DNA from 4 places in the Halalkalibacter flavus genome. Region 3 is predicted to be linked to each of the others. Evidence: riboswitches for the same ligand, from Rfam matches in the RefSeq annotation. Region 3 holds a riboswitch; each other region holds the start of a gene.

Region 1 (5,238 bases), on a different contig from region 3:
TGGCTGGAGCTCAGGTGGAACGAACATGTGAAGGACACGTAACCCATAAAAACAACAAAGTATGCGAAAACAGCCTTTTAATTTTATATTTGGAGGATGAGAGAATGAACATTCAAATCCCGCGAGGTACGCAGGATATATTACCAGGCGAAGTAGAGCTTTGGCAATACATTGAGGAAAAAGCGAAGGATGTTTGTCGCAGGTACAATTATCACGAGATACGTACACCAATATTTGAACACACCGATTTATTCCAACGTGGAGTTGGCGATACAACAGACATCGTTCAAAAAGAAATGTACACATTTACAGATCGAGGGAATCGCAGTTTAACATTAAGACCAGAGGGAACCGCTGCTGTTGTTCGTTCATATGTTGAAAAGAAAATGTACGGGCAACCCAATCAGCCGACTAAATTATTTTACACTGGTCCTATGTTCCGATATGAACGGCCACAATCAGGGCGTATGCGTCAATTTGTTCAGTTTGGAGTCGAAGCATTAGGAAGTCAAGATCCTGCTATTGATGCGGAAGTATTAGCTCTAGTCATGAGTCTATATGAAGAGCTTGGCTTAAAAAATGTAAAGTTAGTACTTAACAGCTTAGGTGATAAAGAGAGCAGAGATGCTCACAGGCAAGCGTTGATTGATCACTTTAAACCGAGTATCAATGAATTTTGCGATGATTGTCAAAGTCGTTTAGAAAAAAATCCATTGCGGATATTAGATTGCAAAAAAGACCGAGAGCACCCATTAATGAAAAATGCTCCGTCTATTCTTGATTATTTAAACGAAGAGTCTCGTACATATTTTAGCCAAGTGAAAAACTATTTGGACCAACTAGGAATTGCCTATGTAGTAGATCCAACACTTGTACGAGGGCTTGATTATTATTATCACACAGCATTTGAAATTATGTCTGAAGGAGAAGGTTTTGGAGCAATAACGACATTGTGTGGCGGTGGACGTTACACAGGTCTAGTCGAAGATATCGGAGGTCCTTCTACTCCTGGAATTGGTTTTGCTTTTAGTATTGAGCGAGTAATTATGGCTCTAAAAGCTCAGGAACAAACGATTCCAGCTGCTCCACAATTAGATTGCTATTTAGTTTCATTAGGTGATGCAGCAAAGGAAAAGACAGTCGAACTGCTTTATCAATTAAGGCGTGCAGGAATTAGTGCTGACAAAGATTATTTAGACAAGAAGATGAAAGCTCAGTTTAAGGCTGCAGACCGTCTTCAAGCGCGATTCACCGCAATACTTGGTGATGATGAACTTTCGCAGGGGAAAATCAATGTAAAAGAGATGGAAACAGGCGAACAAAGTGAAATTGATTTGGCATCATTTATTGATTATATAAAAGGGAAAACAATAGGAGGTAAGTAAGATGATAGGAAGAACACATGAGTGTGGAAAGCTAGGCGAAGAGCACGTAGGTGAAAGAGTACAATTAAAAGGGTGGGTACAAAGACGCCGTGATTTAGGACAAGTAATCTTTTTAGATGTACGTGATCGTTCAGGTATTGTTCAAGTTGTATTTAATCCTGAGGTGAATCAAGAAGCTTTAACTATAGCCGAACGAGTAAGAAATGAATATGTCATTGAGGTTTGTGGGAACGTTGTTGCAAGGGACCCTAAAACAGTTAATGAGAAAATCGCTACAGGTTCAATTGAAGTTCATGTTGAAAAAATGAGTATCTTAAATACATCAAAGCCACTACCGTTTCAAATTGAAGCTGATACAGACGCTTCAGAAGACGTTCGTCTAAAGTATCGTTATTTAGACCTTCGTCGTCCAGATATGCAAGAGACGTTTAAATTACGTCATCGTACGACAAAGTTAATTCGTGACTTCCTTGATACGGAAACATTCATGGAGATTGAGACACCAATGCTAACAAAAAGTACACCAGAAGGGGCTCGTGATTATCTAGTTCCAAGCCGTGTTCATCATGGTGAGTTCTATGCTCTACCACAATCACCGCAACTTTTTAAACAACTGTTAATGGTATCTGGCTTTGAACGTTATTATCAAATTGTACGTTGTTTCCGTGATGAAGACTTGCGTGCTGATCGCCAACCAGAGTTCACTCAAGTCGATATTGAAACATCGTTTATGGACAAAGAAGATTTAATTGCTATGATGGAAAAAATGATGGCAAAGATTTTGAAAGAAATCAAAGGCGTTGACGTATCATTGCCGTTTCCACGTTTGACATATGATGAAGCTATGAACCGTTTTGGTTCAGATAAGCCAGACCTGCGTTTTGGAATGGAACTAATTGAACTATCAGAGATTGTGAAAGATTCAGAGTTCAAAGTATTCCAGAGTGCTCTTGCTAGTGGAGGGACAGTTAAAGGGTTGAACTTAAAAGGGGGAGCAAATAAGCTTTCTCGTAAAGAAATCGATGCCCTTACTGATTATGTAAAACAATACGGAGCAAAAGGCTTAGCATGGCTTAAGGTAGAAGAAGAAGGACTTAAAGGACCTATTGCTAAGTTCTTCACTGGAGAGGTTTCTACTTCATTACAAGAAGCTCTTGGCGCTGAAGTTGGCGACTTATTATTCTTTGGTGCAGATAAGAAACAGGTTGTATTTGATAGCCTTGGTGCACTCCGTTTGAAATTTGGAAAACAGTTTGACTTAATTGATCAAAGTCAATTTAATTTCCTTTGGGTAGTTGATTTTCCACTTGTTGAATACGATGAGGAAGCAAAACGTTATGTTGCCCTGCATCATCCGTTCACAAGTCCAGTAGAAGAAGATCTTGCTTTACTAGCAACTGATCCTGCTAGTGTACGTGCCAATGCTTATGATCTTGTATTAAATGGATATGAGCTCGGTGGTGGTTCGCAACGTATTTACCAAAGTGATATTCAAGAACAAATGTTTAAAGCACTAGGATTTTCTGAAGAGGAAGCTCGTGAACAATTTGGCTTCTTGTTGGAAGCATTTGAATTCGGTACTCCTCCACATGGTGGGATAGCTTTAGGGTTAGATCGTCTAATTATGTTACTAGCAGGTCGAACGAACTTACGTGATACTATTGCCTTCCCGAAAACGGCAAGTGCAAGTGATTTATTAACGAATGCACCTGGTGAAGTAAGTGTTGAACAGTTAATTGACTTGAATTTGTCAATAATTGGGAGAAAATCTGAAAAGGTGAATGTTTAATCATATTTGACAGTAATATGAAGCTGACGTATAATCACGTTAACTGAATACGAACGTTTGATAATTCAAACTTATCCAGAGTGGTGGAGGGACTGACCCTATGAAGCCCGGCAACCGTTTTGCAAGCCATGCAAAAAAAGGTGCTACTTTCAGCAGAATGTGTTTCATTCTGATAGATAAGTGAAGGCAAAAAAACCTTTCCTTATCTGGAGAGGTTTTTTTATTTAAGAGGAGGGTATGAATATGCTACAAATTGGTTTAATAGGATTTGGAACAGTTGGCAGCGGTGTATATGAACGCTTAACTAATACAAAGGAGCAACTAGAACAGCTGTTAGGAGAGGAAATACACATTTCTGCAATTCTTGTGAAAAGTCGTCAAAAACAACGCGCCACTGATATTGAAGCGTTTGTTACAACTAGTTGGGAAGAATTTTGTAATTCAACTGACTTTAATATCATTTTTGAAGCCATTGGAGGAATTGAACCTGCACTTTCATATACATCAAAATGGTTAGAAAAAGGTGTTCCAGTTATCACTGCTAACAAAAAACTTGTCGCAGAGAAGGGACAATTACTTGAGAGATTAGCAGAACAACACTCGACTTATTATGGCTATGAGGCAGCAGTTGCAGGTGGAATTCCGATTATTAACGCGTTAAAGGGAACACTCACAACTACACCAATATCGAGAATTTCAGGAATTTTAAATGGAACAACAAATTATATGTTAACAGAAATGATTGAAAGCCATCGAGGATTTGCTGATGTTTTATTAGAGGCACAAGAACTAGGTTATGCTGAGGCAGACCCAACTGACGATCTAGAAGGCTTTGATGCTTGGTACAAAATAAGAATACTAAGTCGCTTATGTTTCGGAAGCTGGCCTTCTTCTATTGAATTTTCACGTAAAGGTGTATCGACTATTAAGGATTGGCATGTTGAAATAGGAGAGCGTCTAGGATTTAAGATTAAGTTAATTGCTGAGGCTTGGCAGGGTGAAGCTAAAGTGAATGGTTCTGTAACTCCAGCCTTTTTAACACAAAACGAACCGTTAGCAAGTGTTAGAGGAGTGACAAATGGAATATCAATTGAAGGTGATTCTATTAATCAACTTCTTTTTATTGGACCAGGTGCTGGGAAAGAGGCTACGGCAAATAGTATGGTTGAAGATTTCCTTTTTCATGAGCGTACTAGACATTCACAAAGAAGTTTAGGAATGAAGGCGGAACAACGAAAAGAATCATTTACACATGCATTTGTTTTCCTAACTCATGCTGAAAGAGAAATTGCACTTCATTGGGTGAAGAAAAATCAGATAGCTGTAATTGACACATTCTCTCACCATGAAGGTGAAGGGTGGATTATCAATAGTACAGACGTCACACCTTTTGAAACGTATCCAATCTATGGGGATGTTTCAACACGTAGACGTTTAGAAACGATTCACTCAGCGCAATTCGGGGCGTTCTGATTTTAGCTTTTTATAAGCAGTCACTAAAGCGTAGGCATCTTCCTTTATATAATACGTCCGAACACCTCGACTTGTATGTAAATATAGAAAACCCATTGCACCTTTTTCTGGTTTCTTACGATAAGATATATCAAAAATAGCTGTAAGTGGGTAAATATCATCTTTTACAGTGAGTTGGTCATCAAATAACTTCATATCAAATGACGTTTCAATTGTACGTTTTTCGGTCCAGCCAATTTCTTGACGAATTTCTATGCATGTTTGAGTAGCTAGCAGATTCATATATAGTCACCTCTAAAATATATGTATACAGTAAATAACTGTATCATAATGAGTGGCATTTACCAAACAATAGATAAGATTGAATAATCTGAATATTAGGTTGACGTACAATAGCTGATTTGATAGTATTAATATAAAGAAGTAAGAATTCCTAATATGTACGTAGCAATTTACGTTTTGAGCCAACAGATTAAAAATGGGAGCTTGGGTTGACAATCGGATTACAGGCCTTTTTTAAGGAAGTAAAATGGTTTTCACAGGGCACCCACCTGTTTTAAGAACAGGTTCAAAACCATAATGAATACGGCA
Region 2 (6,497 bases), on a different contig from region 3:
GGGGGATTTACATGAAGCGCATTTCAACGAAGTTTCTCATCATCATGCTCGCTCTAGTTGTCGGTTTTGTTGCTGCTTGTAGCAATGATTCAACAAATGAGGGTTCTAACACTGATAACGAATCAACTCTTACAATTGGGGGGGACCTAAATATTGGTGTTGTATCTGATCCTGTTTCATTAGATCCACATGGTGCGAACGAAACAGTTGCTAACACAATCAATGCAACTATTTATGATCGCCTTGTTTACATGGATCAAAATTCAGAAATTCAACCAGGGTTAGCTGAATCGCTCGAACAAATTGAAGATACGGTTTGGGAGGCGAAAATCCGTGAAGGTGTTACGTTTCATGACGGAACGGAACTAAATGCGGAAGCTGTTAAGTTAAGCCTTGACCGTGTGCGTGATCCAGAAGTTGCAGCGCCTGTTGCATTTTTATTTGGAATGGTAACGGATGTACGTGTAGTTGATGAATTCACTGTACATATTGAGACGGAATTTCCATTTGCTCCACTTCCAGCTCATTTAGCTCATACTGCTGGTAGTATTATTAGTCCGCAATTAATTGAGCAATCATATGAAGACCTTGCAAATGGAGAAAATCCATTTGCTGCAGCAAATGAACAACCATCAGGTACAGGTTATTTCAAATTTGAGAGCCAACAGCCTGGAAACTCAGTAACTCTTTCTAAAAACGAAGATTACTGGCATGAAGAACAAGCGAAAGTGGACACAGTGACTTTCAAGGTTATTCCTGAAAGCTTAACGCGTATTGCTGAGCTAGAAACAGGGGAAATTGATATTAATTTTACTGTTTCTCCTAGTGATGTTTCGCGTGTCGAGAGCAATCCTGATACTATTGTTGAACAAGTTAATAGCACGAGAATGGTTTACCTTGGTTTCAATACTGAAGTAGAACCGTTAAACGATGTAAACGTTCGTCGTGCGCTACACATGGCTGTAGATAAAAATGCCTTAGTTGAAGGAATTTTAGATGGTGTTGGAATTCCAGCAGATACTCCAATTGCTCCAGGTGTATACGGTTATAGTGAAGGTGTCGATACTATTGAGTATGATATTGAACAAGCAAAAGAACTTCTTGCAGAAGCTGGATATCCTGATGGTTTTGATGTTACGTTGTTAACAGATGATGAGCGTGAGCGCCAAGACTTAGCTGTTGCACTTCAATCTCAACTAGCAGAAATCGGTGTAAATGTTAACATTGATACGTATGAGTTCGGAACCTATATAGAACGTGCGGGTTTAGGCCAAATGGAAATTTTCTTAGGAAGCTGGGGAACAGTGACTATAGATGCTGACTATGGTCTATACGCAGTATTCCATTCCAAAAATATTGGACCACCAGGAAATCGCTCTCGTATTGTAAACGAAGATTTGGATGAACTTCTTGATGCAGCTAGACAAGAAATAGATCCAGAAACTCGAATTGATTTATATGCACAAGTTCAAAACAAACTAGCTGAAGAATCTCCATATGCATATTTATACTTCCCTGATAACATCTCAGCAGTACGTTCCGATGTTGAAGGATTTTGGCAATATCCAAGTGGTTATTTCTTCTTACGTGATGTAACGTTAAATCGTTAATTATTGATAAAAGCTGTCTCTAGACAATGATCTTAAGAGACAGCTTTTTTTATTTATTTTATATTGGCATTGGTTCAGCAACAGTTGATAATATATTTATAATTTTAAAAAACGTATTGGTATTAAGGCCTCACCTAGGAGCATTTCTCAATCAGAGGTGAAATTTATAATACTTTTAAAAATATTACTTGAATTTTGTATTAGAGATTGATATTATTAGAAACAATAAAGTTGTTAGATATTTTAAAAAATAAATAGCGATAAACTTCTTATCCAGAGTGGTAGAGGGACAGGCCCTATGAAACCCGGCAACCTCATGTCAAATAAATGACTTGAACGGTGCTAATTCCTGCAAAGGTATAACCTTTGAAAGATGAGAGGAATGTATTTAAATAATACATACTAACCTCTCTATAAAATTATTAGAGAGGTTTTTTGATGGATAGAAGAATTATCGCTCAAAAGGAGCGAACATTAATGGAAAGAGCAGTGTTTGGAGCAAGTGAATTTTTCAGTCAAAAGGCTTTTATTACAGATTTTCGTGGTATTGAGTATATTCAAATTAAACAATTAAAAGAAAAGAATGTAGATATTGTAGAAATTTGGTTTGATCCTTGGAAAGTATCCTATAATGAATTATTAGATTTGTTTTTTGATTTGCATAACCCAACAATTAAAAATGGTCAGGAATGCAAGAATCAATCTTATATTTTCTTTACTAATTTTAGCCAATTAAAGATAGCCAAACAAAAGAAAAACCAGCTAATACAAGTTTTTAAAGATGAAATGATCACAGAAATCATTCCGGTGTTTGAACATAATGATACAGGGAAAGATATCAAGTTAATATCATAATAAGTCTCATTCTTAGTAAGGTTTTTACAAATGGTAATAGACGGCTGATGGAAAGCAACATAATCGTTTTAGCATGAAAAGTAAATAATATTTGAAATGGCTGGTTGTTAAGGGGAAGAATGAATCACTTCTTGCACGATCATAACTACCAGCCTTCAGGTGTAACTCGTTTGTACAGAGCCGAATACATGGTCGATTTTAAAAAATGTTTATAAAACAAATTTGTTTTCATACATTTATATATACGCACATAATAACTCTAACTGTCTTAAAAGCGAAGACAAGGGAGGAATAAAATGGCTAGAAGACCACCAGTGTTACAAAGAGGAGATACGATTGGATTAGTTACAGCTGGCAGCCCTCTTGATGCTAATATAATAAATACTAGAGCTCAAACAATTAGAGATATGGGTTTTAATATTGCTTTTGGCAGAAACGTTTATTCATTTGAGGGAATCGTAGCTTCATCGGCAGAAAAAAGAGCCGAAGATGTTATGGAGCATGTTCACTGATCCAAGTGTCAAGATGATACTAGCAACACGTGGAGGGACTGGGGTTCAGACCATTCTCCCGTATCTAGACTACGATGTAATAAGAGATAACCCTAAAATCATTTCTGGTTATAGTGACATTACCGTACTACTTAATATTTTGAATCAATTTAGTAACTTAATTACGTTTCACAGCCTAATGCTTGGTGATTTTAGAGCAGATACTCCATCTTATAATTACAATCAATTCTTTCAAGCTACTTCTACCGCAATTTCTCCTAGGTCTATCCAAAACCCACCGAATATACCACTGATGAGTTTAGTACAAGGTAATGTAACGGGCCCGATAGTAGGTGGAAATATGACTTCGCTTGTCAATACTCTGGGTACACCATATGAAATTGATACTAAGGGGAAAATAATTTTCTTAGAAGAAATCAATTCTCCCACGACAAGTATATTTCGCTATCTTACTCAGTTATCAATGTCAGGCAAATTTCAAGATTGTATTGGTATTATAATGGGAGAATGCACCACTTGTCCTGTGGCTTATGGTACTACGTATGCAGATTTGATAAGGGATTGGTTAGTACCCTTAGGAAAACCTCTCATGGTCAATCTTGCTACAGGACATGGCAATTTTAAAGCTGCTATTCCAATAGGTGCATCTGTTAATCTCAATACAATAGATAATACATTAACTGTTCTTGAACCAACTGTTTCTGTTTAGATAAACAATAAATATCAGGTCACTAGTCACACTTAAATTTAATTTAGTAGTTCTAAAAAGCTTATAGTGGAAGAATTGATAATAGCTAGGACTAATATAAATTAAGCTACGGATATTAATTGTAATTATTAATAAATAGTTTATCTCCTTCAAGCCACTCTGCATAAAAACTTGTTTTACATTTGAAATTCCTGCTTTATTGAGCTCATTAAATAGCCACTCTTCGTTGTAACCAGCCGTTGCTAAATTATCATATAAAATTTCTCCATCTGAGATAACCATAGTAGGTAAAAAAACAGGTTGTGGTTTCATGTTGATATCTTGTTTTGTAGCAGTATCATATAAGGATTTTTTCAATATACTGACAGAGCCATCAGGTTCTAAAATTGCATACTCTACTTCACGAACAGAAAAAATATCCTTTTTCCTTAGAAGAATTTGCAACTGATTAATGTCCAGGCGACTCTTCTTTAACTCTTGAAAATCTATGATACCAATTCGAATAATTATTGATGGATTTCCTTCAAGAAGTGATCTTGTTTGTCTAAATTTTTGAGTCAGAATCTCAATGAAAAAAATAAGTGTCCCCCATAAAGTTAGAGCATAAAGAACATATTGTAGGCCTATTTCTTTATCATAAATTGCGTTTCCTACTAGTTCTCCAAGTACTAGAGCAGATATAAAATAAAATGGGCTAAGTTGTGTAATTTGCGTTTTCCCGAGGATCTTTGTAACTAAAAGTAAAGCAAAAAAACCAATCGTTAATTCAATTGTTAGATAAATAAAATTTGTATTCATATTTACCTCCTACTTACAATACATTTATTTTATTCCGATTAAAGTAGGGATATCCAAAAAAATGAAAAGCTTTATCATAGTTGAAATAATATCGAAAATTAATGTAGAGTTTTTTGATACCATTTGTAATGATGTAATTATGTGAAAAGAATAAACAAAATGATTTTAATACAAAATAGTCAATTTATTTATGTAATCTATACTCAAGTTACTCTCTATGGTAATTTTTTATTGTAGTATACTCCTAATAATAGAGAGGTGGATTATGAGTGGAAATTCATAATTTAATTGAGTCAAAACAATATTTTGTTAATGAGACAAAAGTAAATTACTATGTTGTCTATGAAAAATTTGAAAACATTGAGGCTTTGATTAAGGAGAACAGAATTGAAGAAAGAAATCAAGGTACGGAAGAAATCATATACATTTTTCATGGGTACGGTAAAGGGGATCTGTTACAGAAAATATGTAGTTATCGGCTAGATATTGATCATAAATCCATTAGTGCCACTCTAAATACTATAAAAGAAGAGCACAAGGAAATTTTTAAGTAGAGTGGAGGGGTGTCTCAAAAGGTCAAAAAAAGACCTTTTGAGACACCCCCTAATTCTAACTCATATAACTTATATATTAGAAAACATTAAACTCAGTATCGGCAAATGATTCGGCTTAGAAATCCTTCTGATTAAACCATAAAAAAATAGGGCTTACTAGTGTAAGTCCTATTTTTTTTATGAAACTAGATAACTCCCTGTGAAATCATGGCGTCTGCAACCTTTTTGAAACCAGCAATATTTGCACCAACAACAAGGTTTCCAGGTGCATTATACTCTTGTGCAGCTTTAATACTATTTCTATAAATGTTTTTCATTATGTCTTGGAGCTTCTCATCAACTTCTTCAAGCGTCCAAGAAAGTCTCATACTATTTTGCGCCATTTCTAATGCTGAAACAGCAACTCCACCAGCATTTACAGCCTTAGCCGGACCGAATAGTACTTTATTAGCATGGAATATATCTATTGCGTCTAGCGTTGAAGGCATATTAGCACCTTCCCCGACAGCAATTACTCCATTGGATACTAATAAGTTTGCAGCTATTTCATCGATTTCATTTTGTGTGGCACAAGGTAAAGCGATATCACAAGGAATCGACCAAATACCTGAGCATCCTGGATAATACTGTGCGTGAGTGTGTTCTTGCACGTACTCACTAATTCGTTTACCTTCAACTTCTTTTAATTGTTTAACAGTATCAACATTTATACCTTGAGGATCAAAAATATACCCACTTGAATCACTACAAGCAACTACATTCCCGCCAAGCTGTTGCACTTTTTCGATAGCATAGATAGATACATTACCAGAACCGGATACGACTACTGTGCTACCTTTGAAGTTAAATCCTTTATCTTTTAGCATTTCTTCCACAAAATAAACAGTTCCATAACCTGTTGCTTCTTTTCTTCCTAAACTGCCACCATAAGCCAAACCTTTCCCTGTTAAGACACCAGCTTGAAAACCACCACGCATCTTTTTATATTGGCCAAACATATACCCAATTTCTCTAGCACCTACCCCGATATCTCCAGCAGGCACATCGACGTCAGGACCAATATATTTTGAGAGTTCACTCATGAAGCTTTGGGTAAATCGCATAATTTCTTTGTCAGATTTTCCTTTTGGATCGAAATCAGATCCCCCTTTTCCACCGCCAATTGGCTGACCAGTTAAGGAATTTTTAAAAATTTGCTCAAAACCAAGGAATTTAATAATACTTGCATTTACTGATGGGTGGAAACGAAGGCCACCTTTGTACGGTCCGATTGCACTATTAAATTGGACACGAAACCCTCGGTTTACTTGTACCATGCCTTGATCATCGACCCAAGGAACTTGAAAGCTTATAACACGTTCTGGCTCTACCATTCTTTCGAGAATCCCGTGTTCAATATATTTTGGATTAGAAGCTAGTACTGGAACTAAAGAGTCAAAAACTTCCTTTACTGCTTGAT
Region 3 (6,497 bases):
TGAAGAAGAGCAAGAGGCGTTAATTGATTATCTACTTTCAACAACAAGCCCAAATGAATAGGGAGATTATATAGAAAAGATGGAAAACAGGTTCTCAAGACGAATTTGAGACCCTGTTTTTTATCTTATTTAGGACCAGCTTTCTTAATTCTGCTGCTAATAGAATTGAACTTTTCAAAGTTTTTCTTGAAATTAGCGGCTAATTCTTTTGCCTTTTGATCGTATGCTTCTTTATCTGCCCATGTATCACGAGGTTTGAGAACCAAGTCAGGTACTCCAGGACAATGAATAGGAATGTGTAGTCCAAAAATAGAATCTGTAATTGTCTCTGCAGAACGTAATTCACCAGATAAGGCAGCCTGAACCATTGCGCGAGTATATTTTAGATTCATCCGTTTTCCGATTCCGTATTCGCCACCGGACCAGCCAGTATTAACAAGGTAGACATTAACATCATGCAGGTCAATCTTTTCTCCTAGCATTTCAGCGTAACGAACCGCTGGCAATGGAAGAAAAGGTGCCCCAAAGCAAGTGGAAAAAGTAGCTTCTGGAGAAGTTACACCACGTTCTGTTCCAGCAAGTTTACTTGTGTATCCAGATAAGAAATGGTACATTGCCTGTTCCTTTGTTAACTTACTAATTGGAGGCAAAACACCAAAAGCATCTGCTGTTAGGAAAATAATTGTTTTTGGATGTCCTGCAACACTTGGAACTAAAGCATTAGGGATTGCATCAATCGGATAAGCTGCGCGAGTATTTTCGGTTAACGATGTATCATCGTAGTCTGCATTGCCTGTTTCAACATCAACAGCTACATTTTCAAGAATTGTTCCAAATCGAATAGCGTTCCAGATTTGTGGCTCTTTTTCTTTGGAAAGGTTTACACATTTAGCGTAACAACCCCCCTCGATATTAAATACGCCATTACTTGACCAGCCATGCTCATCATCTCCTATTAATGAACGAAGAGGATCAGCTGATAACGTTGTCTTGCCTGTTCCGGAAAGACCGAAGAACAAGGCGACGTCTCCCTCTCTGCCTGTATTTGCAGAGCAATGCATCGAAAGTACATCTTGCTCAGGAAGTATGAAATTCATAACGGAGAAGATGGATTTTTTCATTTCACCTGCATATTCCGTTCCGCCAATTAACACAACACGCTCTTCAAAAGAAATGATGACAAATGCTTCTGAGTTTGTTCCGTCAGTTATAGGGTCGGCTTTAAAAGATGGAGCTGATATTATTGTGAACTCTTTTTGTAAAGGTTCCTGTTGATCTTTGGTAGGGCGAATAAATAATTGACGTGCAAAAACTTGGTGCCATGCAAATTCGTTAATTACTTTTAATGGAATTTGATACCGATTGTCAGCACCTGCATAGCCATCAGAAACAAAAATTTCATCTTTACTCTTTAAATGTTCAATTACTTTAAAATATAGGGAGGTAAACGTATCTTTGTCAATTGGCTGATTAACCGTTCCCCATTCAATGCTGTGTTTTACACCTGGTTCGTTGACAATGAATTTGTCTTTAGGGGAACGACCAGTGTAAGCGCCAGTTTCAACACTAAGTGCACCTGTAGATGTGAGCTTCCCTTCACCGCGCATTAACGACTTTTCAATTAATGAGGAGATAGGAAGATTAAGGTGAACCATGTCTGAGTTCACTAAGTTAATTAATTCGGACTGAAGGCTGATTGTATTCATTGTCGCAAAACCCTTTCTTTAATTTTTTGATTATTAGCATAAAATACTAAATCTTGTTAATTAGTATAACATATTAAGTCTAATAGTCTATACTATTAATTCGTTTTTTCATTTGTGATATATTTAATAGAAAATGTGTTTTCGTAGGAGTTTTTTTTGCTTCTATGGTCAGCATTTGAACAAAATGCTTCAATTGTTCCTAAATTTTTGCTTCATGCATAGAATGTTGATAAAGAGAAATGAAGGAGGCGTTCTATTTGCAGCAAGTTTCCATGTTGGATCTGGCTACTGTTTCAGCCGTAGTAGCGGCGCTTGTAACGGTAATAGGAAATGCCTTTGGTATTGAAAAGCAATATCGTGCTCTATTAGCGATCGGAATAGCTGGTATACTTTGGTTTATCCCTAGGGAGTGGGGAGAACAAGTACTGATGGCACTGATTATCGGTTTAACAGCTAGTGGGGTTTATAGCCAAGTGAAACCTCGGGATAATGCAAATGAATTAATGAAAATGCAACTTCGAGAAGAACTTCGAAAAGAACAAGAATTGGAGAAGGAAAGGGAGCAAAAGCAACAACAAAGGGAAAGACAAAACGCAAGCCATCAAGAGAGGCGAGATGATACACCATACTAAAAATAAAAAGGTGAGGTTTGCTTAAAGGCACTGAAAAGATGTTGGTTTCATCTATCAGTGCCTCTTTGACTGCTAGTAAATCTTATGTCGTTATTAGCATAGTTTTAAATGAATCGTGCACAATAAGAATAAATCTGAATGAAAAATTGATTATATCTTTGATAGGAGTCGGATATGTTGACACTAAACAACATGTGCGATATGATATGCGTCGAACGGATACTCTTATCCTGAGTAGGCGGAGGGACAGGCCCGAAGAAGCCCAGCAACCAACACTTTAAAGCCATGAGTGAAAAGGTGCTAACCTGCAAGGCTATGCCTTGGACGATAAGAGGCTAAAGGTAAACATTCAACCCTTTTCCTCTATAGGAGAAGGGTTTTTATCGTTTATACGGTCTGACAGGTAGGTATTTCCCATTCGGTGGGGCATGAGTGCCGTCTCAAAGAAAAACACAAGCTAATGGCGTAGTAGCAGTGTTTAAAGGAGGAATTTGATAATGACAGAATTGAAAAGCAGACGTTTGTTTACGTCGGAATCAGTAACAGAAGGGCATCCTGATAAAATATGTGATCAAATTTCAGACGCAATTCTTGATGCGATTTTAACCAATGACCCGAATGCTCGTGTAGCATGCGAAACATCTGTTACAACGGGCTTAGTATTAGTTGCGGGAGAGATTACGACAAGTACGTATGTTGACATTCCAAAGATCGTTCGTGAAACAATTAAAGGAATTGGTTATACTCGTGCAAAATATGGTTTTGACTATGAAACGTGTGCAGTCCTTACATCAATTGATGAGCAGTCAGCAGATATTGCTCAAGGTGTTGACAAGGCACTAGAAGCTCGTGAAGGTCAAATGACGGATGAAGAAATTGAAGCAATTGGTGCTGGTGACCAAGGACTTATGTTTGGTTATGCTAACAACGAGACAAAAGAGTTAATGCCTCTTCCAATTTCACTAAGTCATAAAATTGCTAGACGCTTAACTGAGGTACGGAAAGAGGAGATTCTTCCTTATCTTCGTCCGGATGGGAAAACACAAGTAACTGTAGAGTATGATGAGGATGGAAAACCTGTTCGTATTGATACGATCGTTATTTCAACTCAACATCATCCAGAAGTAACTCTAGAGCAAATTCAACGTAATTTAAAAGAATATGTCATTAACCCAGTTGTCCCACAAGAATTAATTGATGAGAAAACGAAATACTTCATTAACCCAACAGGCCGTTTCGTTATTGGGGGACCTCAAGGAGATGCTGGTTTAACTGGGCGTAAGATCATCGTTGATACATACGGTGGATATGCACGTCATGGTGGTGGGGCATTCTCTGGTAAAGATGCGACAAAAGTTGATCGCTCAGGAGCATATGCAGCTCGTTACGTAGCGAAAAATATTGTTGCTGCTGGCCTTGCTGATAAATGTGAAGTCCAGTTAGCTTATGCCATTGGTGTTGCACAACCTGTCTCGATCTCTATTGATACATTTGGTACTGGAAAAGTATCTGAAGAGTCACTAGTAGCGCTTGTGCGTGAAAACTTTGACCTACGTCCTGCAGGTATTATTAAAATGCTTGACTTACGTCGTCCAATTTACAAGCAAACAGCAGCATACGGACACTTTGGGCGTACAGATGTCGAATTACCATGGGAACAAACGAATAAAGCGGCTGCTTTAAAGGAGCAAGCTGGACTATAAAAAAATTAAATAGAGACGTACTAATGCACACGATTTTTCTAGAAGAATCGTGTGCATTTTTTATTGCTGATTTATAAGGATAGGAGGTGAAGTGTGAGGACCGAAGTGCATGTGAGATAGGAGGGAAAAGTCCTTCATAAGAGAGAAGAAGACCGAAACGTTGTTGAAAACAAGGGAAGCATCCTTTATTTCGAAAAGGACCCCCTTTTGCTCCCAATACAAATCCAATAATTATTAAGCCTATCCGTATGGTTCCCAGCTTTATTGGTCAAAATGAAACTAAGGAGGGGGTGAGTGAAATGGCACAAGATGTTTTATGTGAAGTAAACAACTGTGTATACTGGGCTCATGGAAACCAGTGTGAGGCTGACAGAATTTATGTAGTAAGTCATACAGGAAAAGAAGCAGAGAAGCAAGAAGAAACAGATTGTAAAACGTTTGAACCACAACATTAATTTTGGCTTGAAAAGAGCGATGGCCATCGCTCTTTTCTTTCTTTATTATTGATAATAATAATCAATATTATTCATTAAAAAAGAAAATCCTGTTATTTGTTTTTATCTTTTTGAATAACTTGTTTATAATGCTGCCCTTTTTCTACATATTCACGACGGATACGAGTCATATCAACCGTATCTTCTTCAGTTAGATTACGAATGACTTTCGCGGGTCTGCCAAATGCCAGACAATTAGCTGGGATTTTCTTTCCAGGAGGGACGAGGCTTCCAGCACCGATAAAGGCACCTTCACCAATCTCAGCACCATCTAATACAATGGAGCCCATGCCAATTAACGCATTTTTACGTATTGTGCAACTATGTAGCATGACTTGATGACCTACAGTAACATCATCTTCAATGATTAATGGATATTTTGGACTTTGATGCAGCATTGATTGATCCTGAATATTGACTCTGTTCCCTATTCTTGTAGGAGATACATCACCTCTGATAACCGTTTGAAACCAAATACTTGACTCTTCTCCAATTGTAACATCTCCAGTAATTGTCACTCCATCTGCAATAAAGGCACTGTCTGAAATTGTCGGAAATTTGTCTTGATAACGATAAATCATTCGTCCACATCCTTTTCGTTTAGTAAAAAAATCGCTATACTTATTTTAACGTAAAACGTAATGCCAGGGTTACTGAAAAAGGATAGAATTGTCAATTACATAACTTTTCATAACGCCATGGTCTTTTTTCAAATTATATCGTTAGGGGGAATACGTTATGTGGAAATGGGAAGTGGCTGACCCAAGAGGAGTGGTCGTCATGGTTCATGGTGCAGGAGAGCATCATGGACGGTATTTGTGGCTAGCGAAAAAGTGGAATGATCATGGGTTTGATGTGGTGATGGGCGATCTCCCAGGCCAAGGAAAAACAAGAGGAAAAAGAGGCCATATTCAATCGTTTAATCAATATATTGATTCAGTGGAAGAATGGTTAAATGAAGCAAGAACGAAAGGATTACCGGTTTTTTTACTTGGGCATAGTATGGGAGGACTTGTTGTGATTCGCACGTTAATGGAGCGAAGTACAGCCATGATAAGCGCAGTTATATTGTCATCGCCATGTTTAGGTTTAAGTGAACCTCCTCCAAAAACAAAGGAATTTGCGACAAAAATTCTTCACCGAGTTGCCCCTTCGTTTAGTCAAAATTCAGGGATCCGTACTGAGTTTACGACACGTAACGAAGAGGTGAGAGAAGCCTATTTAAAAGATGAACTTCGGGTTACAAAGGTTTCCGCTCGGTGGTATCAGGAATTGGCAAAGGCAATGCGCTTAGCACATCGTTACCCAGAAAAATTTCCGAATCTTCCTCTACTTGTTCTCCAATCAGGAGAAGATTACATTGTGAATAAATATGAAGTTAGAGAATGGTTTAATCACCTTTCATTACAAGAGAAACATTATAAGGAATGGGAAGGCTTCTATCATGAAGTGTTTAATGAGCCAGAACGCGAAGATGTTTTTCGTTATGCTATTGGCTTTGTTAACTTGCTAACTCCTTAAAAGTCCGTACAACTTAATTGTATGTATACTTAGAATATGCTAAGGTTCTAAGTATGGAAAATGACTAGGAGGAATTTCGGTTGAGCGCACCAACAAGACCTATCCCGTTACTTATGAACATTTATAAAGAAGTCATTCCAACGGTCCATAAATACTTTGACCCATGGATAGAGAAGGCTTCATTAATACCAGATCCTGAGCTTCGTGCCCAAGCACTTGACGCCCTTAAAAAGAAAAAATTCCATTGTGAAGGTGGCGGGGTATATGGCCTCGTAGCGAAGGATCGTTTTGATGATTTGCTTCAATTTATCATTGCCTATCAAATTGCTTGTGATTATTTAGATAATCTATGTGATCAAAGTCCATCCTTTGACCCGAACGATTTCCGCTTGCTGCATCAAGCTTTGCTCGATGCATTAACACCAGGAGCAAGCTTAAAAA
Region 4 (6,497 bases), on a different contig from region 3:
CTTGACCGAATGCTTCAATAACTAACCCATCAATGTGAGTGTTTGCAACGGCTTCGATAATTGTTTCGTCCATGCCAGCAAAGGTCTTTAACAAAGCTACTTTTTTCGTCATTTGTGTAACAGGATGGCAATCACGTTTCGTTAATGTATGGTGAAAAAACACCCCTCGTTTCGTAACAATTCCGATTGGGCCGTATTGAGGGCTTTGGAATGTCGCAATATTACTTGAATGAGTTTTCGTTACATTTTTTGCTGTGTGAATTTCGTCATTCAAGACAACGAGAACTCCTTTTCCTCGGGCCTCGTCACTTGCTGCCACTCTTACTGATGCAATTAGATTATGTGGACCATCCGCACCAAGCTCATTACTAGAGCGCATCGCTCCAGTAATAATCACAGGAGTATCCCAGTCAAGAATAAGGTCTAGTAAATAGGCTGTTTCTTCTAGGGTGTCCGTCCCATGCGTCACAACTATGCCATCTAATTGATCTTCTTTCACACGCTCTTTTAACCTTTTTGCTAAATCAACCATTAAACTAGGTGTCATGTGAGGAGAAGGTAGATTTAAGTAATCATCCACAATCACGGAGGCAATGGTTGATAGCGATTCAATAGTGGAATATAATGGGTTTATTAAGTTTGGTTGAACGGCACCATGTTCATTTTCTTGCATGGCAATGGTGCCACCAGTATGTAAAACAAGAATTTTCTTCAAAAAGGTCACCCCAATATCGCAATGTTTTGCATAATTATATTATTTTATCATATAAGTTTTCGTTTGAGTAATGAATTGTAACGCAAGGGGAAAGGATTGGCGAATTGTTTGCACTTATTACAGCAGCAATAGCTCCAGGAATGGCATTATTATCATATTTTTATTTGCGAAATCATTATAGTTCAAATACGGTTTCGCTTGTTTTTCGAACGTTTTTAATTGGAGTGTTACTTGTATTTCCTGTTATGGTTTTACAATATGCATTCACGACGGAAGGGTATTTTACCCATCCATTTACAAGAGCCTTCTTTTTGTATGGGTTCGTGGAAGAATTCTTCAAATGGTTTTTACTTTGGGTTTTTGTGTATCAACATGCGACCTTTGCGAGACGCTATGATGGAATCGTCTATGGCGCCTCTCTCTCATTAGGATTTGCAACATTAGAAAATGTTTTTTATTTAATAGCTAACGGCTTAGAAACAGCCTTTATCCGAGCTTTATTGCCCGTGTCTAGTCACGCTTTGTACGGTGTTATCATGGGGTATTATCTTGGAAGAGCAAAAGTAGAAGAAGATAAAAGGGTGAAACATTTGACGTTTTCGTTAAGTTTGCCTATTATTTTACACGGCGTCTATGATTTTATATTGCTTTTTTTCGGCATGTATTTCTTAGTTGCATTAATTCCGTTTATGTTTTTTCTGTGGTGGGTAGCGTTAAAAAAGGTGAAACGAGCTAACCAATTAGACGTATAAGATCGTTGAATTTAATAAGTAAAGGGTGATCAATATGGCTGAAGGACGTTATCGTGTTGTGATTCGTTGTCCAGTTTGTAGTGAAAAATATATTCTACGTGGGAGTAGAAATGAAAAAGGTGAATATGAAACAGGCTTCAAGCGTTGTGTCTGTGGAAATGAAGAAAACTTAAATATTGATGCTTCCTTAGAATAAAAAAATTAATACTTAATATGTAGCGATCGTTGCTGTTGTGCTTTTTTCTAATAATTTAATCTACTTGCAGGGAAAATTTCTCTTGCAAAAGTTCGAAATTTGTTGTAATTTTGATTAAATGAAAAATATGAATAATTGATTTTCTTATCAAGAGAGACGGAGGGACTGGCCCAAAGATGTCTCAGCAACCAGCCGATTTCGGTCAGGTGCTAAATCCATCAAGTCGACGGCTTGAAAGATAAGGAGAGGCGATTGATAACACAACCACCTTCTTCTTATTTAAAATAGAAGGTGGTTTTTAATATTTATTGAATGAAAAAAATTGTGGAGGGCTTATAAATGAACCGTGAGAAACTTGAGACAATATTAGTACAAATTGGAAATCGTTCCGATAATCCAACAGGGACCATTAATACACCTGTGTATTTTTCAACTGCTTACAGGCACACCGGAATTGGGGAGTCGACAGGATATGATTACGCAAGGACAGGCAATCCAACTAGAGAGGTCGTAGAAAAAGCGATAGCGGAGTTAGAAGAGGGGGACCGAGGTTTTGCTTGCAGCTCGGGAATGGCAGCCATTCAAACGGTTCTGTCTCTTTTTGAACAAGGAGATGAAATTTTAGCATCACAAGACTTGTATGGAGGAACCTATCGTTTATTTGAACAAGGATGGAATCGTTGGGGCTTAACTTTCTCTTTTGCCGACCCTCGTAACCTTGAACAGTTTGAAAGCTGTATTACAGATAAAACAAAGGCATTATTTATAGAAACACCGACGAACCCATTAATGCAAGAAGCATCGGTAGTTGATCTAGCTAAAATAGCCAAAAAATACGGAATTTTATTAATTGTTGATAATACGTTTTATACCCCGCTTCTGCAACAACCGCTAGTGGACGGTGCAGATATTGTTATACATAGCGCGTCTAAATATTTAGGTGGCCACAATGATGTTATCGCTGGGTTAATTGCTGCAAAAGGAGAAGAGCTTTGTGAGCGAATTGGTTATTACCATAACGGGATTGGAGCAATCTTGTCAGCTTTCGATTCATATCAATTAATTAGAGGGATGAAAACTCTAGCCCTTCGAATGGATAAACATCAAGAAAATGCGAAAGCCATCGTAAAATATTTAGAGGCGCAAGAAGGTGTAATAGACGTCCTATATCCTGGAAAAGGTGGAATGATATCTTTTCGTATATTAAAAGAAGACTGGGTTAACCCATTTTTACAGCAGTTGAAACTCGTCTCGTTTGCAGAGAGTTTAGGTGGGGTTGAGAGTTTGATGACGTATCCTGCTACGCAAACGCATATGGACATTCCTGAAGATATTCGGATAGCAAATGGTGTTTGCAATCGCTTGTTACGTTTTTCTGTTGGTATTGAGCGAGCTGAGGATTTAATTGCTGATCTTGATCAAGCATTCCGTCACGTGAAAGAGAGGGAGAATGAATGAGTTTTCTAGAACAACTAGCATCAAAAGTCTTAATAGGAGATGGAGCAATGGGAACGTTGCTATACGAGCAAGGCGTCGACCAATGTTTTGAAGAAGTGAACGTAAAAAATCCAGAGATCATTCTAAATGCACATAAGAGATACGTCTTGGCTGGAGCTGATGTAATTCAGTCTAATACGTACGCTGCGAACAAACTGAAACTAGAAAAATATGGGCTAGAAAAAGAGGTTCGCTCTATCAATCGTTCAGGTGTTCGTCTTGCGAAAGAAGCTTCTAGTGAAAATACATTTGTTCTAGGAACTGTTGGGGGGATTAGACGGTTTCAATTAGAAGAATGGAACCTTGACGAGATAGAGGAAGCCTTCAAAGAGCAATTAAATGAACTATTAACAGAAGGCGTTGACGGCCTTTTATTAGAAACGTTTTACGATTTGGAAGAAGCAAAGATGGCTGCAAACCTTGCACGAAAATTAACAGATTCGCCTATAGTGGTAAATCTGTCACTCGGAGAAGTAGGTGTGATGAATGGCGGGATTGCCGTTTCTGATGCGTTTGAACAACTGACAGCTATAGGTGCTGATGTGGTTGGATTAAATTGTCGGACAGGTCCGTTTCATATGCTTCGTTCATTTGAAACGATTGCGTTACCGAAAAAGGGGTTTTTATCTGCGTACCCAAATGCAAGCTTACCTGATTATCGTGATGGGCGTGTTTTCTATCAATCGAATGCAGATTATTTTCAAGATATGGGAGAGAAGTTTATTAAGCAGGGGGTTCGTTTATTAGGAGGGTGTTGTGGTACGACGCCTGAGCATATTGAAGCATTTGCTAAGGTGAGAGAAACGACAGAACCGATTACTAGTAAAACGATCAGGCCTTTAGCTAGGATTATGCGGGAATCGATTGAAATCCCACGAAAAGAAAAGCCGCTTCCAGAAATTGTGAAAGAACGAAAGTCTGTAATTGTTGAGTTAGATCCCCCTAAAAAGTTAAGTACAAAGCGGTTTATGGAAGGCGCTAAAGCACTTAAGGAAGCGGGAGTAGATGCTGTTACGATGGCTGATAATTCGCTTGCCTCCCCACGAGTCGATAATTTAGCTCTTGGTGCAATGATTAAAGAACAGGTAGGTGCAAGACCGCTTGTCCATGTTACTTGCCGGGATAGAAATTTGATTGGATTACAGTCTCATTTAATGGGTCTACATGCATTAGGCATTGATGATGTCTTGGCGATTACAGGAGATCCGACGAAAATTGGCGATTTTCCTGGAGCGACATCCGTTTATGATGTAAGTTCCTTTCAACTTATTTCATTTTTGAAGCAGCTGAATGAAGGAATTTCTTTTTCTGGAAAGGAATTGGGGCAGAAAGCGAATTTCTCTGTCGGTGCAGCGTTTAATCCAAATGTGAGACATTTAGATAAAGCTGTAAAGAGAATGGAGAAAAAGATTGAAAGTGGAGCAGATTACTTTATGACCCAACCAATTTACAGCATTGAACAAATGGAATCCTTGGCGAATGAGACGAAACATATAAAAGAACCTATCTATATCGGGATTATGCCATTAACAGGTACGAGAAATGCTGAATTTCTTCATAATGAGGTGCCAGGTATTAAATTAACAGATGAAATTCGAGCTGCGATGGCTGCATGTGGAGATGACAAAGAAGCCGCTGCGGCTGAAGGGATACAAATTGCGCGATCACTGATTGACGCAGCTTTGCAATATTTCAATGGAATTTATTTAATTACTCCGTTTATGCGTTATGAAATGACAGTCGAGTTAACAAAATATATTGAAGCAAGGAAACCAATTATTCAAGGAAGTAAGTAATTTAGAAGCATGCGGGAATAGAAAGGACGGACATATGGTTAAGTCTTTGTTTGAACAACAGCTAGAAAAGAAAATTCTAATCCTAGACGGTGCAATGGGGACAATGTTGCAACAAGCTGAACTAACAGCAGAGGATTTTGGTGGAGAAGAATATGAAGGATGTAATGAATATTTAAATGAAACAGCTCCTCATGTCATTGAAAACATACATCGAGCTTATTTAAAAGCAGGGGCCGACATCATCGAAACGAATACATTCGGCTCGACAGATATTGTATTAGACGATTATGATCTTGGCTATAAAGCAGAAGAATTAAGTCGCTTGGCAACAGCCATTGCAAAAAAAGTAGCGGATGAATTCTCAACACCTGAGTGGCCACGTTTCGTTGCTGGTGCGATGGGGCCGACAACGAAGTCACTTTCTGTAACAGGCGGTGTAACGTTTGACAAACTAGTTGAATCTTATCATGAGCAAGCACGCGGAATTATCCGTGGTGGAGCCGATATTATGCTGTTAGAAACTAGTCAAGATATGCGAAATGTCAAGGCGGGTTATTTAGGGATTGAACGAGCATTTGAAGAACTCAATGTAGTTCTGCCGATCTTTATTTCAGGTACGATTGAACCAATGGGGACAACTTTAGCCGGTCAAAACATTGAAGCATTTTATTTGTCATTAGAACATATGAATCCAGCTGTTGTAGGCTTGAATTGTGCGACAGGGCCGGAATTTATGCGAGATCATATTCGTTCATTATCTGAACTTGCAACTACGTATGTAAGTTGTTATCCAAATGCCGGTTTACCTGATGAAGAAGGACATTACCATGAGTCTCCTGAATCGCTGGCGACGAAATTACGTGGATTTGCAGAAAAGGGCTGGCTTAATGTCGTTGGGGGCTGTTGTGGTACGACACCAGATCATATCCGTGCAATGGTAGAGGCAACAAAAGACTTTGAGCCACGAACGTTTCATGAATCACATCCACATGCCGTTTCAGGGATTGAACCCCTCATTTATGATGAGAGTATGCGTCCATTATTTGTCGGAGAACGTACCAACGTAATTGGATCTAGAAAGTTCAAGCGTTTAATTGCTGAAGGGAAGTTTGAAGAAGCTTCAGAGATTGCAAGGGCGCAAGTGAAAAAAGGTGCTCACGTTATTGATGCTTGTTTAGCAGACCCAGACCGCGATGAATTAGAAGATATGGAAAACTTCCTTCAATATCTTGTCAATAAAGTAAAAGTTCCTTTAATGATTGATTCTACAGATGAAAAAGTTATCGAAAAGGCGTTAACCTATTCGCAAGGGAAGGCGATTATTAATTCAATTAACTTAGAAGATGGCGAAGAACGATTCGAGGCTGTTATTCCGATTGTTAAAAAATACGGTGCAGCAGTTGTAGTCGGAACAATTGATGAGGATGGAATGGCTGTTACAGCTGAGAAGAAATTAGAAGTGGCAAAGCGTTCTCATGATTTACTTGTTCATAAATATGGGCTTAAGCCAGAGGATATCATCTTTGATCCACTCGTTTTCC

What was found. A riboswitch is a leader RNA that binds a small molecule or an ion and turns the genes downstream of it on or off. The one in region 3 is predicted to bind S-adenosylmethionine.
Region 1: another riboswitch for S-adenosylmethionine. It lies ahead of SAY88_RS09270 (homoserine dehydrogenase); the one in region 3 lies ahead of metK (methionine adenosyltransferase).
Region 2: another riboswitch for S-adenosylmethionine. It lies ahead of SAY88_RS01480 (peptide-methionine (S)-S-oxide reductase); the one in region 3 lies ahead of metK (methionine adenosyltransferase).
Region 4: another riboswitch for S-adenosylmethionine. It lies ahead of SAY88_RS05630 (methionine biosynthesis PLP-dependent protein); the one in region 3 lies ahead of metK (methionine adenosyltransferase).

What each region holds. Positions count from the first base shown of each region.
Region 1 is NZ_JAWRVK010000010.1:133,389-138,626, forward strand. It holds gene hisS (histidine--tRNA ligase) at 105-1,385, shown strand; gene aspS (aspartate--tRNA ligase) at 1,387-3,174, shown strand; SAM riboswitch class I at 3,243-3,357, shown strand; gene SAY88_RS09270 (homoserine dehydrogenase) at 3,418-4,647, shown strand; gene SAY88_RS09275 (hypothetical protein) at 4,624-4,929, opposite strand; RNA gene ssrS (6S RNA) at 5,075-5,238, shown strand, end outside.
Region 2 is NZ_JAWRVK010000002.1:44,132-50,628, reverse strand. It holds gene SAY88_RS01485 (glutathione ABC transporter substrate-binding protein) at 12-1,610, shown strand; SAM riboswitch class I at 1,877-1,990, shown strand; gene SAY88_RS01480 (peptide-methionine (S)-S-oxide reductase) at 2,049-2,465, shown strand; partial or broken gene SAY88_RS01475 (S66 peptidase family protein) at 2,762-3,686, shown strand; partial or broken gene SAY88_RS01470 (YetF domain-containing protein) at 3,802-4,484, opposite strand; gene SAY88_RS01465 (hypothetical protein) at 4,754-5,038, shown strand; gene gdhA (NADP-specific glutamate dehydrogenase) at 5,224-6,497, opposite strand, start outside.
Region 3 is NZ_JAWRVK010000039.1:25,781-32,277, forward strand. It holds gene SAY88_RS19750 (hypothetical protein) at 1-61, shown strand, start outside; gene pckA (phosphoenolpyruvate carboxykinase (ATP)) at 126-1,706, opposite strand; gene SAY88_RS19760 (hypothetical protein) at 1,964-2,338, shown strand; SAM riboswitch class I at 2,561-2,672, shown strand; gene metK (methionine adenosyltransferase) at 2,836-4,041, shown strand; gene SAY88_RS19770 (DUF1540 domain-containing protein) at 4,341-4,496, shown strand; gene SAY88_RS19775 (gamma carbonic anhydrase) at 4,589-5,116, opposite strand; gene SAY88_RS19780 (alpha/beta hydrolase) at 5,274-6,056, shown strand; gene SAY88_RS19785 (tetraprenyl-beta-curcumene synthase family protein) at 6,137-6,497, shown strand, end outside.
Region 4 is NZ_JAWRVK010000006.1:12,852-19,348, forward strand. It holds gene SAY88_RS05615 (asparaginase) at 1-715, opposite strand, end outside; gene prsW (glutamic-type intramembrane protease PrsW) at 820-1,467, shown strand; gene SAY88_RS05625 (hypothetical protein) at 1,502-1,663, shown strand; SAM riboswitch class I at 1,805-1,908, shown strand; gene SAY88_RS05630 (methionine biosynthesis PLP-dependent protein) at 2,003-3,121, shown strand; gene SAY88_RS05635 (bifunctional homocysteine S-methyltransferase/methylenetetrahydrofolate reductase) at 3,118-4,956, shown strand; gene metH (methionine synthase) at 4,991-6,497, shown strand, end outside.